DNA from 3 places in the Microbacterium sp. GXF0217 genome. Region 2 is predicted to be linked to each of the others. Evidence: predicted binding sites of a transcription regulator. Region 2 holds the regulator's gene; each other region holds the start of a gene.

Region 1 (4,640 bases), on a different contig from region 2:
GGCCTGCGGCACGAGGGCCTCGGTGCGCGGCTCGACTCGATGCTGCGGGTGACTGCTCAGGAGAACGAGCTGCGGATCGCGTGGGATGCCGTCAACGAGGAGCCGTTCGACACCTGTCGGACCGGACTCGTCGTGCTGCACCCCGCAGAAGACGCAGGCCGGGCGGCGGTCGTCGAGCACCCCGACGGGTCTTCGGAGTCGGCGGCGTTCCCGCGGCAGATCAGTCCGCATCAGCCGATCGTCGACATCCGATCCCTGCGTGTCGAGGATGAGTTCTCGCTGGAGTTCTCCGGCGACGTCTTCGAGATGGAGGATCAGCGGAACTGGACGGATGCGTCGTTCAAAACGTACAGCCGCCCGTTGGACTTGCCATATCCCTACGCTCTGGATGCCGGTGAGCGCGTCGAGCAGTCGGTCACGATCCGAGTTCTCGGAGCCGCGACGGAGACGCCGCCGATGGGCGATGCACTCAAGCTCACCGTCGTCGAGGCAGGCGCATTTCCGGACGTGGGGGTCGAGGCGTCGACGGCGCCGGATCCTGTTCCCGTGTCGGACGTCGGGAGCTTCCGTGTCGTCGAGGTGAATCTGCAGTCCTCGAACTGGCGGGCGACGCTCGAGCGAGCCGCGGCGGACGAGGTGCCGTTGGATGTGCGCATCGTGACCGACGGCAGTGCGACGCCCCTGGCCGAGGCCGCTCGCGCGGTCGGCCGGTACGTCGACGCCCCCGGGGTCCGGAGCGTGACGGCTTTCGATGCGACAGAGCACGTCAGTGACACGCGAGTGGTGTCTGCCCTGCGTGCGGCGATGACGACATCCGGACTGTCCGTGCCCGTACTCGCCGGCGCGCGATCGCACTTCACCGAGCTGAACCGCGAGCAGGCACGGATCGCCCGCGACGTGGACGGGATCGTCGTGAACACGACTCCTCTGTTCCACACGCTCGACACCGAACAGCTCGTCGAGGCGCTCGCGATGCAGCGGCTGATCGCCGAGCAGTCCGTGGCGATCGCGGACGGCCTGCCGGTGCACATCGGTCCGGTGTCGTTGCGGCCGCGGTTCAACAACGTGGCGACCACGCCCGAGCCTGCGCCGACGCGGATGGACCTGGCCGAGGGATACGGTGCGGAGTTCACGGGTGCGGTCGATGCCCGGCAGGGTGCTCCCGAGCTGGGCGCCTGGGTGATCGCGAGCGCAGCCGCTCTCGCGGTGTCCGGTGTCGCGTCGGTTTCGTGGTTCGAGACCTGGGGTCCGCGCGGGCTGGACTCTGCGGCGGGGCGCACCTCCGCAGCCGATGCCGTCGACGCCCTCGTGTCGATGGTCGGCGGGACGCTGCTCGCGGGCGCGAGCCCTGACGGGCTGGTCTGGGCGCTCGGCTCGCGGACGGATGCCGGCGACACCGTGCTCGTCGCCAACGTCGGCCGCGCCGAGCGGCGCGTGACGATCGCCGGTGCGGGGGACGTCGCCGTCGGGGCCGGCGCGTGGGCGAGAGTGACCCCGTAGGTTCAGCGGATGCGCCATCTCATCCGCCTGACCGACTGGACCTCGGCCGACGTCGACGACGTCTTCGCGCTGGCGCACCGCTTTCGTGCGGATGATGGTCCACGCTTCGACGGCGCGGTGGCGATGTTCTTCCCGCCCTCCAGCATCCGGACGCGCGTGTCGTTCGAACGCGGAGCCGCTCGGATGGGACTGCAGCCGATCGTCTTCCCGCCGGAGTCCCTCGACAAGCCGGAGGCGCTCGCGGACGTCGCGGGCTACCTGGCGCAATTCGTGGATGCCGTCGTCGTCCGGCATCCGGACATCTCCGCCCTGGAGCACCTGCGGATGTCATCCTCACCGACGCGCCGGGGCGGGATGCCGAGGCTCTGGCCGGCTATCGGATCACCGCCGAGGTCCTGGCGAAGGCGCCGGCGGGCGTGCGGCTCGCACCGTGCCCGCCGTTCCTGCGCGGACGGGAGGTCACGGCGGATGCGATTGCCGGGCGGGCGTTCGTCGGGTACGAGTTCAAGCGCGCCCTGGTTCCGGTGCAGCAGGCGATTCTCGCGCACTGCATGGCGTAGTACCTTGCCGGTCAGAAGGGTGGTGGGTCTTCGCGGGTGGTGAATCCCGTGGGTGTGGTGAGTTGGATGGTGCGGTTGGGGCGGGATCGGTAGCGGGTTCGGGTGCGGTGTCGGTGGGTGTGGTGGTGGGGGCAGAGGGGTGCGAGGGAGTCGGTGTTGGTTCTGCCGCCGGTGGCCCAGGGGCGGCGGTGGTCGATGTCGGCGTCGGCGGCGAGTCGTTCGCAGCCGTCGGCGGAGCAGGTGCCGTGTTTCAGGATGAGCCAGTCGCGTTGGGCGGTGGTGGGCCGATAGGTGCGGCGGTCCATGTTCAGGATGATGCCTTGGACGGGGTCGGTGATGACGCGGTGGAACGCGGTGGCTTCGGTGAAGATCTGCGCGGCGGTAACGGGGTCGAGGGGGTCGCCGCCGACGATGTGCGCCTGTTCGGTGTCGAGCACGGCCTGCACGGCCGGGTCGATCGTGCTGCCGGAGCCTGTGCTGACGCTGGTGTCGGCGACTGTGCGGGTGCTGGAGTCCGTGCTGCTGCCGGAGTCTGTGCTGGCTTCGGTGGCGTCGGTGGCTGCGGCAGTGGCGGTGGCCGCGGCCGCGGTGGTGCGGGCGAGAAGTTGCACGGGGATGGTGACGAACACTTTCGTCTTGACGGCGGTGTCGGTGCCGACCCCGCGCAGCCAGGCGCTGGCCAGGTCGGCGCGGATCTGGTCGCGGGTGCGGCCGTCACGGGCGTTCTTGGAGAGGTGTTTCGCGGTGGAGGTCTCACGGCGGAACGCGGCGTGTGCTTCGTGGGCGGGCATCAGCGCGTGATGCCATGCCATGTCCCCGTCGACGTCTTCGACCCAGACGCGCCGGTCCCGCATGGCGCGGGAGTGGGCCGCTTCGGGACCGATGGGGTGCAGCCGGTCGGTGAGGCGCTTCAGCCGCCGGGTGAACGATGCGGGCGTGCAGGTCTCGGACCAACCCGCGCAGGCGGCGTCGATCGCAGCGAACGCGGCTTTCTCGGCCGCGCGTTCCGCGGCGGTCGCGTCCACGGGAGCGGCGACCAGTCCGAGGGCGTGCACCGCCCGGCCGACCAGGGACAGAGACGCGAAACCGGTGACCGCGCGCTCCCAGAGGGCGGGGAGATGTGTGAGGGCCCGTTCGACGAGGAACACCTGCCCGCGGACATGCTCCTCGGACAGGGCCATCCGCAACGCGAGATCCATGACCGCGGCGCGTTCCGCGAACTCGACCGCCCCGGCATCCTCGATCCCGTTCAGATACAGCTCCGGGTGTCGGCGGGCGTGCTGGATCACCCGCAGCATCCGCACCGCCTGCAACGCGGCCTGACGGTTCGCGTCCACCTGCGAGCATTCCGCATCCGCGAGCAGCGCACCGATCTCCTCCACCGGTCCGAGGACCGGGAGAGACGAACCCTGCGCCGCTGCATCCATCACCCCCAGTTTAGTAGATATGTTCGACGCGAGCAAGGGGTCACCCGACCATTTCCGAGATCACGGGTCGCAATAGTGACCGCGTTTCGACTGCTCGCCGACGCTCGCGCTCAACAAGCCAACACGAGCGGCCGGGGCGGAAGCCGGCACGATCGCGCTCAATAGGCAGAAGTCGCAGGCCACGGCGCGCGAACACGAATCACCGCCGACACGACGAGGGGCCGCCCCGCAGGACGGCCCCTCGCTTCCCTCTGGTCCCCCGACCGATCACTCCAACGCGAAGAGCGTGTAGCTCTCGGCGTTCTCGGCGTTGATGACGATGCAGTCGATCGACTGCTTCTCGTCCTCGCCCGTCTCCCCCGTCTGCACGAAGCTGTCGGCCTGCTGGACCGCGAGCTGCGAGATCAGCACCGCCGGCTGCAGTCCCGTGGCCAGCAGCGTGCCGGCCTTGATCGCCTCCACGGCGTCGGGGCTGCCGTCGAAGCCGGCGATGACGACCTTGCCGGTGAGCCCGGCGGCCTCGACCGCAGCCACAGCACCGAGCGCCATGGTGTCGTTGCCCGCGATGATGCCCTGGATGTCCGGGTCGCGCTGCAGCAGCGTCTCGATCTTCGTGAACGCCTCGTCCTGGCTCCAGTTCGCCGTCTCCTTGGCGACGGACACCAGGTTCGGGTACTGCGAGATGACGCTCGCGAACGCCTCCGACCGGACGCCGGCGTTGGTGTCGGACTCCTTGCCGGTGAGCTCGATGTACTTGCCACCGTCCGGAAGAGCGGCGACCCACTCCTCGGCGACCGCCGCGGCACCCTGGGCGTTGTTCGCGACGATCTGCGCGGCGGCGACTCCGGTCTCGTTGATCTCGCGATCGATGAGGAACACCGGGATGCCGGCATCCTTGGCTTTCTGCACCGGGCCGATCGACGCATCGGCGCCGGCGTTGTCGAGGACGATCGCGACGGCATCCTTGCTGATGGCCGCGTCGATCAGCTCGCTCTGCTTGTTCGGGTCGTCGTCGTGCGAGGCGACCGACGTCTCGTAGCCGAGCTTCTCGGCCTCGGCCGCCGCGGCGTCCGCTTCGGCCTTGAAGAACGGGTTGTCGTGCGAGGGGGTGATGATCGCGATGACGCCGCCGGCATCGCCCGATCCGCCGTCG
Region 2 (4,640 bases):
TGCGGTCTCGGCTGGCGGCTACACCCTGATCCCGCTCAAGCTGTACTTCTCCGACGGCCGTGCCAAGGTCGAGATCGCACTGGCCAAGGGCAAGCGCGAGTTCGACAAGCGCCAGACGCTGCGCGAGCGTCAGGACACCCGCGAGGCCGAGCGCGCGATGCGCCTGCGCAACCGCGTCGGCGAGTAGCGACTACCGGACGGGCCGGAAGTCGAACACCCGGCCGAGGAAGTCCAGTTCGCGCTCGAGCGCGTCGACGATCGTCTCCGCGCTGCGGAACCCGTGGCTCTCGCCGGGATAGACCACGTACTCGTGGTCTATCCCGCGCGCGGCCAGGGCCTCGCGGATCGCCTCGGACTGCGATGGCGGTACGACCGGGTCATCCGCGCCCTGCAGCAGCAGGACGGGGACATCGATCCGCGCGGCGTTGGTCAGCGGCGAGCGCTCGACGTACAGGGCTTCCGCTTCGGGCAGCGGTCCGACGAGCCCGTTCAGGTACTCCTTCTCGAAGTCATGCGTGTCTGCGGCCAGGGCGCGCAGGTCGGTGACGCCGTACCGGCTGATTCCGGCGCCGAAGACGCCGCCCCGGACCAGCGCGGCGAGGGCTGTCCATCCGCCGGCCGAACCGCCGCGTATCGCGATGCGTGCAGGGTCGGCGAGTCCCGCGTCCGCGAGTCCGCGCGCCGCTGCGAGGACATCGTCCACGTCGATGACGCCCCAGCTGTGGTCCAGACGCTCCCGATAGGCGCGTCCGTATCCGGTCGAACCTCCGTAATTGACATCCAGGACGCCGATGCCGCGGCTCGTGTAGAACGCGATCCCGGCGGACGCGGCGCCGGTGACATGGGCGGTCGGACCGCCGTGCACGAACACGATGTACGGCGGCAGCTCGTCATGCGCTGCGGCGCACTCCGGGTTCGCCGGCGCGTAAGCGAACGCGTGCACGGGGCCGTGGGCGCCGTCCACGACGATCGGCCGCGCTGGCGGCATCCAGGCCGGATCGACGGGTCGGCCACCGGCGATCGCGACGACGGCGCCGGAGTCGACGTCGACGGACCACAGCCCAGGGGAGACGGTCGAGCCCGTCCCGGTCACGAGCACCTGCGTCCCGTCGGCGTCGTCGATGCTCACGTGACCGTCGCAGGGGACCGCGAGTGCGCGGACGCCGCCGTCCGGTGCGATCACGACGACCTCATCGCGACCGTTGGTGCGCACGACGACGATGCGCCCATCGTCCAGCGGGCGATACCAGCGGTTGCCCAGCACCCACAGCCCGTAGCCGGTGTCGGCATCGGCCGGGGCGACTGCCGCGGCGGTGGACGGCGTCGCACCGTCCACGCGGACGCGATGCAGTGTCCATCGGTCGTCGGGGATGTCCGAGTAGATCAGCGTCGCATCGTCGGCCCACTCCGGCTGCAGCGCCGCGCGGGTCGGCAGAACGGCAGCTGCGTCGTCGCCGATGCGCGCGATGTGCACCTGAGCGCTCTCCCACGGCATCCGATCGCCCTGCCACTGCACCCACGCGATCCGTGCGCCGTCGGGGGAGAGCGCCGGGTGTGCGAAGAATCCAGGACCTTGAGCGTGCACGATCACCGCTGATGCGTCTGCCGCGGCCGAGCCGTCGGTGGGGATCTCGACGATCGCGCGCTGGTGCGGGTCGGACGTGAGGTCCTCGCGCACGGCGAGCAGCCTGCCGTGCTGGAGCCGCAGACCGCCGTGCGCCGGTCCGGGCGCGGTCAGGGGCTGCGGCGTGCCGCCCGGTTCCAATCGGTGCACCTGCTGCCCTCGGGCTTCGACGAAGTACAGGATGCCGTCGGCATCCGCCGTCCAGGACCCGCCGCCGTATTCGTGCACGCGGGAACGAGCGCTCCAGGGTGACGGGAGCACCTCGGTCCCGGTGGAGCTGCGCACGGTCACCCGGCCGCCCTGTGCCGGTACGGACTCGCCCCACCAGATCTCGTCTCCCGCGAAGCAGGCGCCGTCGATACGGGGAGCGGATGCCGCGATATCGGCGGCGTGGAACGGGGAGGGCCAGGATCCGAACGGCTGGGGCATGCTCCGAGCCTACGAGACGCGCGTGACGCGACACAGGGTGTCACGCAACCGCCCCGTTCACCCTGGAGCGTGCAGCGACAGCCGATCCCGGCATCCGCCCGCGAAGCGCAGGTTCTTCGCGGCCCGCGTCCGCATTGTCAGCAGGTGGATACGACGAGACCACCGAGTCGCTGCTCAGACGGCGCGAAGTACCGCGACGACCTTGCCGAGCACGGTCGCATCGTCGCCGAGGATGGGCTCGAACGCGGAGTTGCGGGGGAGCAGCCAGGTGTGGCCGTCGCGGCGGCGGAAAGTTTTGACCGTGGCCTCGTCGTCGAGCATGGCGGCGACGATCTCGCCGTTCTCCGCCGTGTTCTGCGTGCGCACCACGACCCAGTCGCCGTCGCAGATCGCGGCATCGATCATCGACTCGCCGTTGACCTTGAGCATGAACAGATCGCCCTTGCCGACGAGCTGACGCGGCAAGGGGAAGATCTCTTCGACCTGCTGCTCGGCCGTGATCGGCACGCCGGCCGCGATCTGCCCGACGAGTGGCACGAGCGCCGCATCACCGACCGGAGGTGCCGTGTCGGCGGGGTTCTCGGTGCCGCTGCCAGGCAGATCGATCAGCACCTCCATGGCGCGCGTCTTGCCCGGGTCCCGACGAAGGTAGCCGCTGAGCTCGAGCTGGCCGAGCTGATGCGTGACACTCGAGAGCGACTTCAGCCCGACTGCGTCGCCGATCTCGCGCATGCTCGGCGGATAGCCGTGCCGCGCGATCGAGGTCTGAATAACCTCGAGGATCGCCATCTGCTTGGCGCTCAGGCTCTTGCGTCGACGAGTGCGCGGTGCCTCAGTGCCGGGGGCTGATGCGTCGCTCATGGCTGCTCCTTCGTTGACCTATCGGGTGCCCGGCATCGATGTCGGAGGCCCGTGGTGAGGTGTCGTTAGCGAAACCGTATCCGAGGTTCCCCTGTTCGGGGAAGATCTGTTCGAGCGTGTCGGTGGATTCGAAGATCCGGTTTCGAATAATGCTTGACAAAGATTCGAATTCGAAGATACATTCGGTACGTAGCTTCGCATCCCCCACTCCCGGCCGAGTGGGGAATGCGAACGCTACGCCAACATCTCCCGATCGGGAGAGGAAGCACGAGGAGCAGCGATCATGAGCAGCATCAGCGTCACCGCACCGTCCATCCGTCCGTCCGCGGCAGTCACCCGACTGCGTCTGACGGCACGGGGTCGCCGTGTTCTGCTCGCTCTCGCGGCGCTACCTCTGGCGGTCGGTCTCGCGTTCGCAGTGCTGAGCGGAGGATCCGCGTATGCCGGCGGTGAAGAGGTGACCGCATCGTTCGAGACCGTCACCGTCATGCCCGGCGACACGCTGTGGTCGATCGCGGAGGAAATCGCACCCGGTGTCGATCCCCGCGAGGTGGTCGACGGTCTGCAGAAGCTCAACCTTCTCGAAGGTGGCACGCTGATGATCGGAGATGAGCTCGCGATCCCGGCGGCGTACGCCGGCTGAGACGGTTCGTCACATCGGCCTCGGCCGGCCGGAGGGCCTCGGTAGCATGGGGCGGGTGACCTCCCTCGATGACCTTCCCCTCCGCGATGATCTGCGCGGCCTCACCCCGTACGGCGCTCCACAGGCGCCGCTTCCGGTCGCGCTGAACGTCAACGAGAACACCCACCCGGTTCCGGATGCCGTCGCGAGCGACATCCTCGACGACATCGCGGTCGCTCTTCGGGATGTGAACCGCTACCCGGACCGCGAGTTCACGACCTTGCGCGAGAGCTTCGCCGAGTACCTCGGCCACGAACTGTCGGCGGATCAGATCTGGGCGGGCAACGGATCGAACGAAGTACTGCAGCACATCGCGCAGGCGTTCGGAGGCCCGGGGCGCACCGCCTTCGGCTTCGCCCCGACCTACTCGATGTACCCGCTGATCGCGCAGGGCACGGGATCCACCTGGATCGCCGGGACGCGCGAGCCCGACTACACGGTGACGCCGGACGATGCCGCGGCGCAGGTGGCCGCCGCCGACCCGGACATCGTCCTGCTGTGCTCGCCGAACAACCCCACCGGCACGCCGCTCGGCCTCGATGTCGTCGAGGCCGTGTACGAAGCATCCCGTGGCATCGTCGTCGTCGACGAGGCGTATCAGGAGTTCGCGCCTCGCGATGCGCCGTCCGCGCTGACGCTGCTCGGCGGGCGTCCGCGTCTGGCGATCTCCCGCACCATGAGCAAGGCCTTCGCATTCGCCGGTGCGCGCGTGGGCTATCTCGCTGCGGATCCCGTCTTCATCGACGCGCTGCGCCTTGTCCGACTGCCCTATCACCTGAGCGCTCTCACGCAGGCCGCGGCGATCGCCGCGCTGCGCAACGCCGACACCATGCTCGCCATGGTCGACGAGATCGTCGAGCAGCGCGACCGGATCACGGCGACGCTCGAAGCGCTGGGCTACTCGCCGCACGACTCCTGGTCGAACTTCGTGCTCTTCGGCGGCGTGGCAGATCCGAAGGCGACCTGGCAGGCGCTGTACGACCAGGGGGTTCTCGTGCGGGACGTCGGAATCGCAGGACACCTGCGGGTCACGGCTGGCACCGA
Region 3 (4,640 bases), on a different contig from region 2:
TCTGCCGGTGCGCTGACCGCGTTCTGGTCGCCGGAGGCGACGCCGCATGGCTGGCATGGCTGGCATGGCTGGGCTGGGCTGGGCTGGGCTGGGCTGGGCTGGGCTGGGCTCGGCTTGGGCGGCTTGGGCGGCTTGGGCGGCTGAGTGCGTCTACGGTGCGTCTCGTACGCGTTCCGGTGCTCCGGCGCTGGCGCCGAGCGCGAGCCGACGTTCTCGCTTGCGCTCGCTACGGGCGGGGTACTCGATGCTCGCACGGGATGCGGCTTCCGCGGGGCTGCGCGTCGCCGGTCCGGTGCCTTCGTCGCCGACGCGGCCCTGTCAGCACCCTCGCGCCCAGGGTGCACCGGGGTGGTTAGGCGGCGAGTGTGTAGCGGGCGGTTCCGCCGAGGCGTGGTGTTTGTTGGGGGTCGATGTTCGGTGGTGGGATGAACCAGACTTTGGCGGTGGTGGTGCCGTCGATGTGAATGTTCCATCCGTTGTCGTGGATGCGGTGGTGGCAGTTGTCGCAGAGCAGGATGCCGTTGTCGAGGTTGGTTGTGCCGTGGTCGCGGTTCCACCAGTTGATGTGGTGTGCGCGGGTCATGGCGGGTGGGAGGGTGCACATGGCGCATCCGCCGTCTCGTTCGGTGAGGGCGAGGCGTTGGGTCCGGGTGAAGAGGCGTTTCTCTCTGCCCCAGTCGAGGATTTCGCTGTCCGAACCGAGGACGCAGGGGATGACGCCGCCGTTGGCGGCCATCTGGCGGGCGGTGCTGATGCTGATGGGGTGGTCGGTTCCGTCGATGGTCGCGTACCCGGTCCCGTGGGTGAGGTCTTCCAACCCGACGCGGACGATGACGGTGGCTCCGGCGAGGGCGGGGGCGCTGGTGTCGCAGCCGAGGGTGTGGGCGCAGAGGTCGGCGAGGGCGTCGGCCTGCAGGTGCGCGATGGTACGGTGGGCGGCGTCCGGGGCGTCGGGGTCGAGTGCGTTGGCTCGTGCGGCGAATACCGCGGTCACGTAGCCTTCGATGGCGGCTTTGATGGGGGCGGCGGTAGCGACGTCGATGTCTGCGGTGAGGTGCAGCCTCCCATCGCGTTCGCTCAGGAGGAGCCGGTTCTGGGCGCGGGCGGCTTCTTCCCGCGGGAAGACCCCGTCCGGATCCAAGTGCGCTTCCGCGCGGGTGAGCAGTCTGCGGACCTCGTCCAAGGACAGTCCTGCCGCTTTCTCGACGAGCAGTGCTTCGGCTTCGGCGACCCGGTCGGCGTCGATCGTGAGCCGCACCCGGTCCAGCAACCCGATGATGAGCCCCGCGGCCTGCGTCCCGAGCATCCCGCTGGCAAGCGCGGCCCGCACGGCCGGGTATTTCGCCGGGAGTCGTGCGCCGAGGAGGTCGGTGCGGGGTGCGGTCGCTTCTCCCACTTTCACCAGCCGGGTCGCGTCCCCGGTGGACCGGCCGGTCGCAGCCGCGACGAACTGTCCCGCGTTGCGGAACCCCTGCTCTTTCGCCAACGACTCCGCACCCAGCTCGGGTCGCGACTCCGACGCGATCCGAGCCGCGACCTCCGCCTCCAACCCGTCGATGAGCCGGTGCAGCACGGCCAGGGCGGCGTTCGCCTGCACCAGGGCTGCCCGGTCAAGGCCTGTCGCGTCCGCGGCATCCGACCACACCGCGTCGAGGCGGGTGACCGCCTCGTGCAGAGGATCCAGATGCGTCGTCGACATGCCTCCAGACTACGCCGAGGACACCGACAATGGAAGACATATACGAAAGATATCTTCGAATCTACGGGGATGCGTGCATCTCACATGCCCCCCACCCGCTGGATGCCGGGACGATAGCCGCATGACTGCGGAGCGGATCGCGCGTCTCCTCGCACGCAGGCCGAGAGCAGATACGCGCCGGGGACCACTTTCGTGATGGACACGATCCAGCTGCCCGGCAACTCCGGCACCTACCTCGACACGGCGTTCCACCGCTACGAGGGCGGGGCCGATCTCTCCGCCCTCGCCCTCGAGACGCTCGTCGACCTGCCGACCGAGGTGTTCCCCCTCGACGACGCACAGGAGCGCGGCATCCCGGCTTCGGTCTTCTTCGACCGCGACGTCCGGGGCAAGGCCGTGCTGCTGCACACCGGCCGCGACCGCCTCTTCGAACTTCGGAACGTTCCCCGTGCGCGCGTTCGCCCGAGTCCCCGCGGCTTGACCTCAAGCATTGTTGAGGTCCTAGCGTCCTCATCATGACATCGAGAACAGACGCGACGCCGACGGCGGCTCACTCAGCGGGCATCCTCAGCACCACCTACCTGTGGATCACGATCGGCGCGTGCGCGCTCGTGTTCCTCGGAGCCTTCGAATCCTTGGCCGTCACGACCGTGATGCCCTCGGTCAGCGCCGATCTCGACGGTGAGCGGCTGTACGCACTCGCGTTCGCCGGTCCGCTCGCGACCGGCGTCATCGGCATGGTGATCACCGGCAACTGGTCGGATCGCCGCGGACCCGTTGTTCCCCTGTACACCGCGGTCGCCGTCTTCGTGCTGGGGCTCCTCGTCGCGGGCCTCGCCCCGACCATGGAGGTCCTCGTCGCCGGGCGCTTCGCGCAGGGGCTCGGCAGCGGCGGCCTCATGGTCGCTCTCTACGTCGTCGTCGCCCGGGTCTACCCGCAGGCGCTCCACCCCGCGATCTTCGCCGGGTTCGCAGCGGCGTGGGTCATCCCGTCGCTCGTGGGCCCGACCATCGCCGGCCTCGTGGCCGAGCTCTGGGGCTGGCAGTGGGTCTTCCTCGGTGTGGTGGTCCTGGTCGTCGCCGCCCTGCTGATGGTGGTCCCGGCGCTGCGCGGGCTGCACGGCGGCGGAGATCTCACGACGCCGTGGGCGATCGGACGCCTGGGGTGGTCGGTGCTCGCCGCCCTCGCCGTCCTCGGCCTGAACCTGCTCGGCGACATCCCCGGCCCCGGCCCCGCACTCGCGGTCGTCGCGGCGGTCGTGGCGCTGATCGCCGTCCGCCCGCTCGTCCCCCGCGGAACTCTGCGCGCTCGTCGCGGGCTACCGTCCGTGATCCTCGTGCGAGGCATCGCCGCCGCGGCCTTCTTCGGCGCGCAGGTGTACCTGCCGTACCTCCTCACGGATCGGTACTCCCTCACGCCGACGCTCGCCGGTCTCGCCCTCACCGGCGGCGCCCTGGCCTGGTCGGCCGCGGCGACAGCGCAGGGCCGCTGGGGTGCGCGGCTGTCGAGCGTGACTGCCATCCGCGCCGGAACGATCCTCGTCCTCATCGGCATCGCTATCGTCCTGGTGACCGCGCCTCTCGGGCTGTCCGCCGTCCTGATCGCGGTCGCGTGGGTCGTGGCGGGGCTCGGAATGGGCCTGATGAGCCCGAGGACCAGCGCGCTCACGCTGGCGATGTCGACCCCGAAGACGCAGGGCTTCAACAGCTCAGCGATGACGGTCGCCGATTCGTTCGGAAGCGCGCTCGCCCTCGCGATCACGGGGACCGTGTTCACCTCGGTGGCGACTCTGCTCAATCCGTTCACGGCCGTGTTCGCGCTGGCCGTCGCCCTCGCGGTCGCCGCCGCCGTGCTTGCGCCACGCGTGCGCCCGGCCGTCGGCGAGACCCCGTCATCCGACGCCGCGGCGACGTAACCGGCAGCGCGTCGAACCTTACGGTTCGGGGACTTCCGGAACAACCCCCGTGACTCGGCGTTGCACTTGGACAAGACTGGGAAGGTGCAGCGGATGACAGAAGAGTACGACCTCATCGTGATCGGGGCGGGTCCCGTCGGCGAGAACGTGGCGGACCGGGCCGTGCAGGGCGGACTCACCGTCGTCATCGTCGAAAGCGAACTCGTCGGCGGCGAATGCTCGTACTGGGCGTGCATGCCGTCGAAGGCGCTGCTGCGCTCGGGCCAGGCGCTGCGCGCCGCCCTGCGCATCGCCGGCGCCGCCGAAGCCGTCACAGGCGCATTGGATGCCGAGGCGGTCCTCGCCCGTCGCAACTCGTTCACGAGCGACTGGTCGGATGCCGGTCAGGTGTCCTGGCTCGGCAAAGCCGGGATCGACCTGGCCCGCGGTCACGGCCGCATCACCGGTGAGCGCGAAGTCACCGTGACGGACGCGGATGGCGCCACCCGCGTCCTGCGCGCCCGTCATGCCGTCGCCATCAGCACGGGCACGGATGCCGTGATCCCCGGCATCCCCGGCCTCGCGGAGGCGAAGCCGTGGACGAGCCGCGAGGCGACCAGCGCGCAGGAGGTGCCTGGTTCGCTCGCCGTCATCGGCGGCGGCGTGGTCGCGGTCGAGATGGCCACCGCCTACGCCTCCCTCGGGTCGCACGTCACGGTGATCGCGCGCGGCGACATCCTGGGCTCGCTCGAGCCGTTCGCCGGCGAGCAGGTCGCAGCCGGGATGCGCGAGCTGGGCGTCGACGTGCGCACGAACACCGCGACCAGCCGCGTCGACCGCGACGAGAGCGGCGTCACGATCACCCTGGGCGACGGATCGACGGTCGTGGCCGACGAGGTCCTCGCCGCCACCGGCCGCCGCCCGCGCAGCGGTGACATCGGCCTCGAGAACGTCGACCTCGAACCGGGGCGGTACATCGACGTCGACGACACGCTCAGGGTGCCGGGCAGCGACTGGCTGTACGCCGTCGGCGACGTCAATGGACG

The links. Region 2 encodes LexA, which represses DNA repair genes until DNA is damaged. Its sites were predicted from a motif close to TCGAACANNTGTTCGA; they were not measured.
Region 1: ACWAT3_RS12335 (HNH endonuclease signature motif containing protein) is a predicted target of LexA. The motif match lies at 3,499-3,514, and genes of this name have one in related genera.
Region 3: ACWAT3_RS09985 (DUF222 domain-containing protein) is a predicted target of LexA. The motif match lies at 1,743-1,758, and genes of this name have one in related genera.

The regions. Positions count from the first base shown of each region.
Region 1 is NZ_JBSJZG010000005.1:168,723-173,362, forward strand. Features, by position in the region: gene ACWAT3_RS12320 (hypothetical protein) at 1-1,500, shown strand, start outside; partial or broken gene ACWAT3_RS12325 (ornithine carbamoyltransferase) at 1,510-1,764, shown strand; gene ACWAT3_RS12330 (hypothetical protein) at 1,917-2,060, shown strand; gene ACWAT3_RS12335 (HNH endonuclease signature motif containing protein) at 2,072-3,487, opposite strand; gene ACWAT3_RS12340 (substrate-binding domain-containing protein) at 3,755-4,640, opposite strand, start outside.
Region 2 is NZ_JBSJZG010000003.1:579,425-584,064, forward strand. Features, by position in the region: gene smpB (SsrA-binding protein SmpB) at 1-187, shown strand, start outside; gene ACWAT3_RS08890 (S9 family peptidase) at 191-2,053, opposite strand; gene lexA (transcriptional repressor LexA) at 2,228-2,914, opposite strand; gene ACWAT3_RS08900 (LysM peptidoglycan-binding domain-containing protein) at 3,198-3,557, shown strand; gene ACWAT3_RS08905 (histidinol-phosphate transaminase) at 3,604-4,640, shown strand, end outside.
Region 3 is NZ_JBSJZG010000004.1:179,357-183,996, forward strand. Features, by position in the region: gene ACWAT3_RS09980 (lactonase family protein) at 1-16, shown strand, start outside; gene ACWAT3_RS09985 (DUF222 domain-containing protein) at 353-1,699, opposite strand; gene ACWAT3_RS09990 (hypothetical protein) at 1,895-2,218, shown strand; gene ACWAT3_RS09995 (MFS transporter) at 2,215-3,615, shown strand; gene ACWAT3_RS10000 (dihydrolipoyl dehydrogenase family protein) at 3,709-4,640, shown strand, end outside.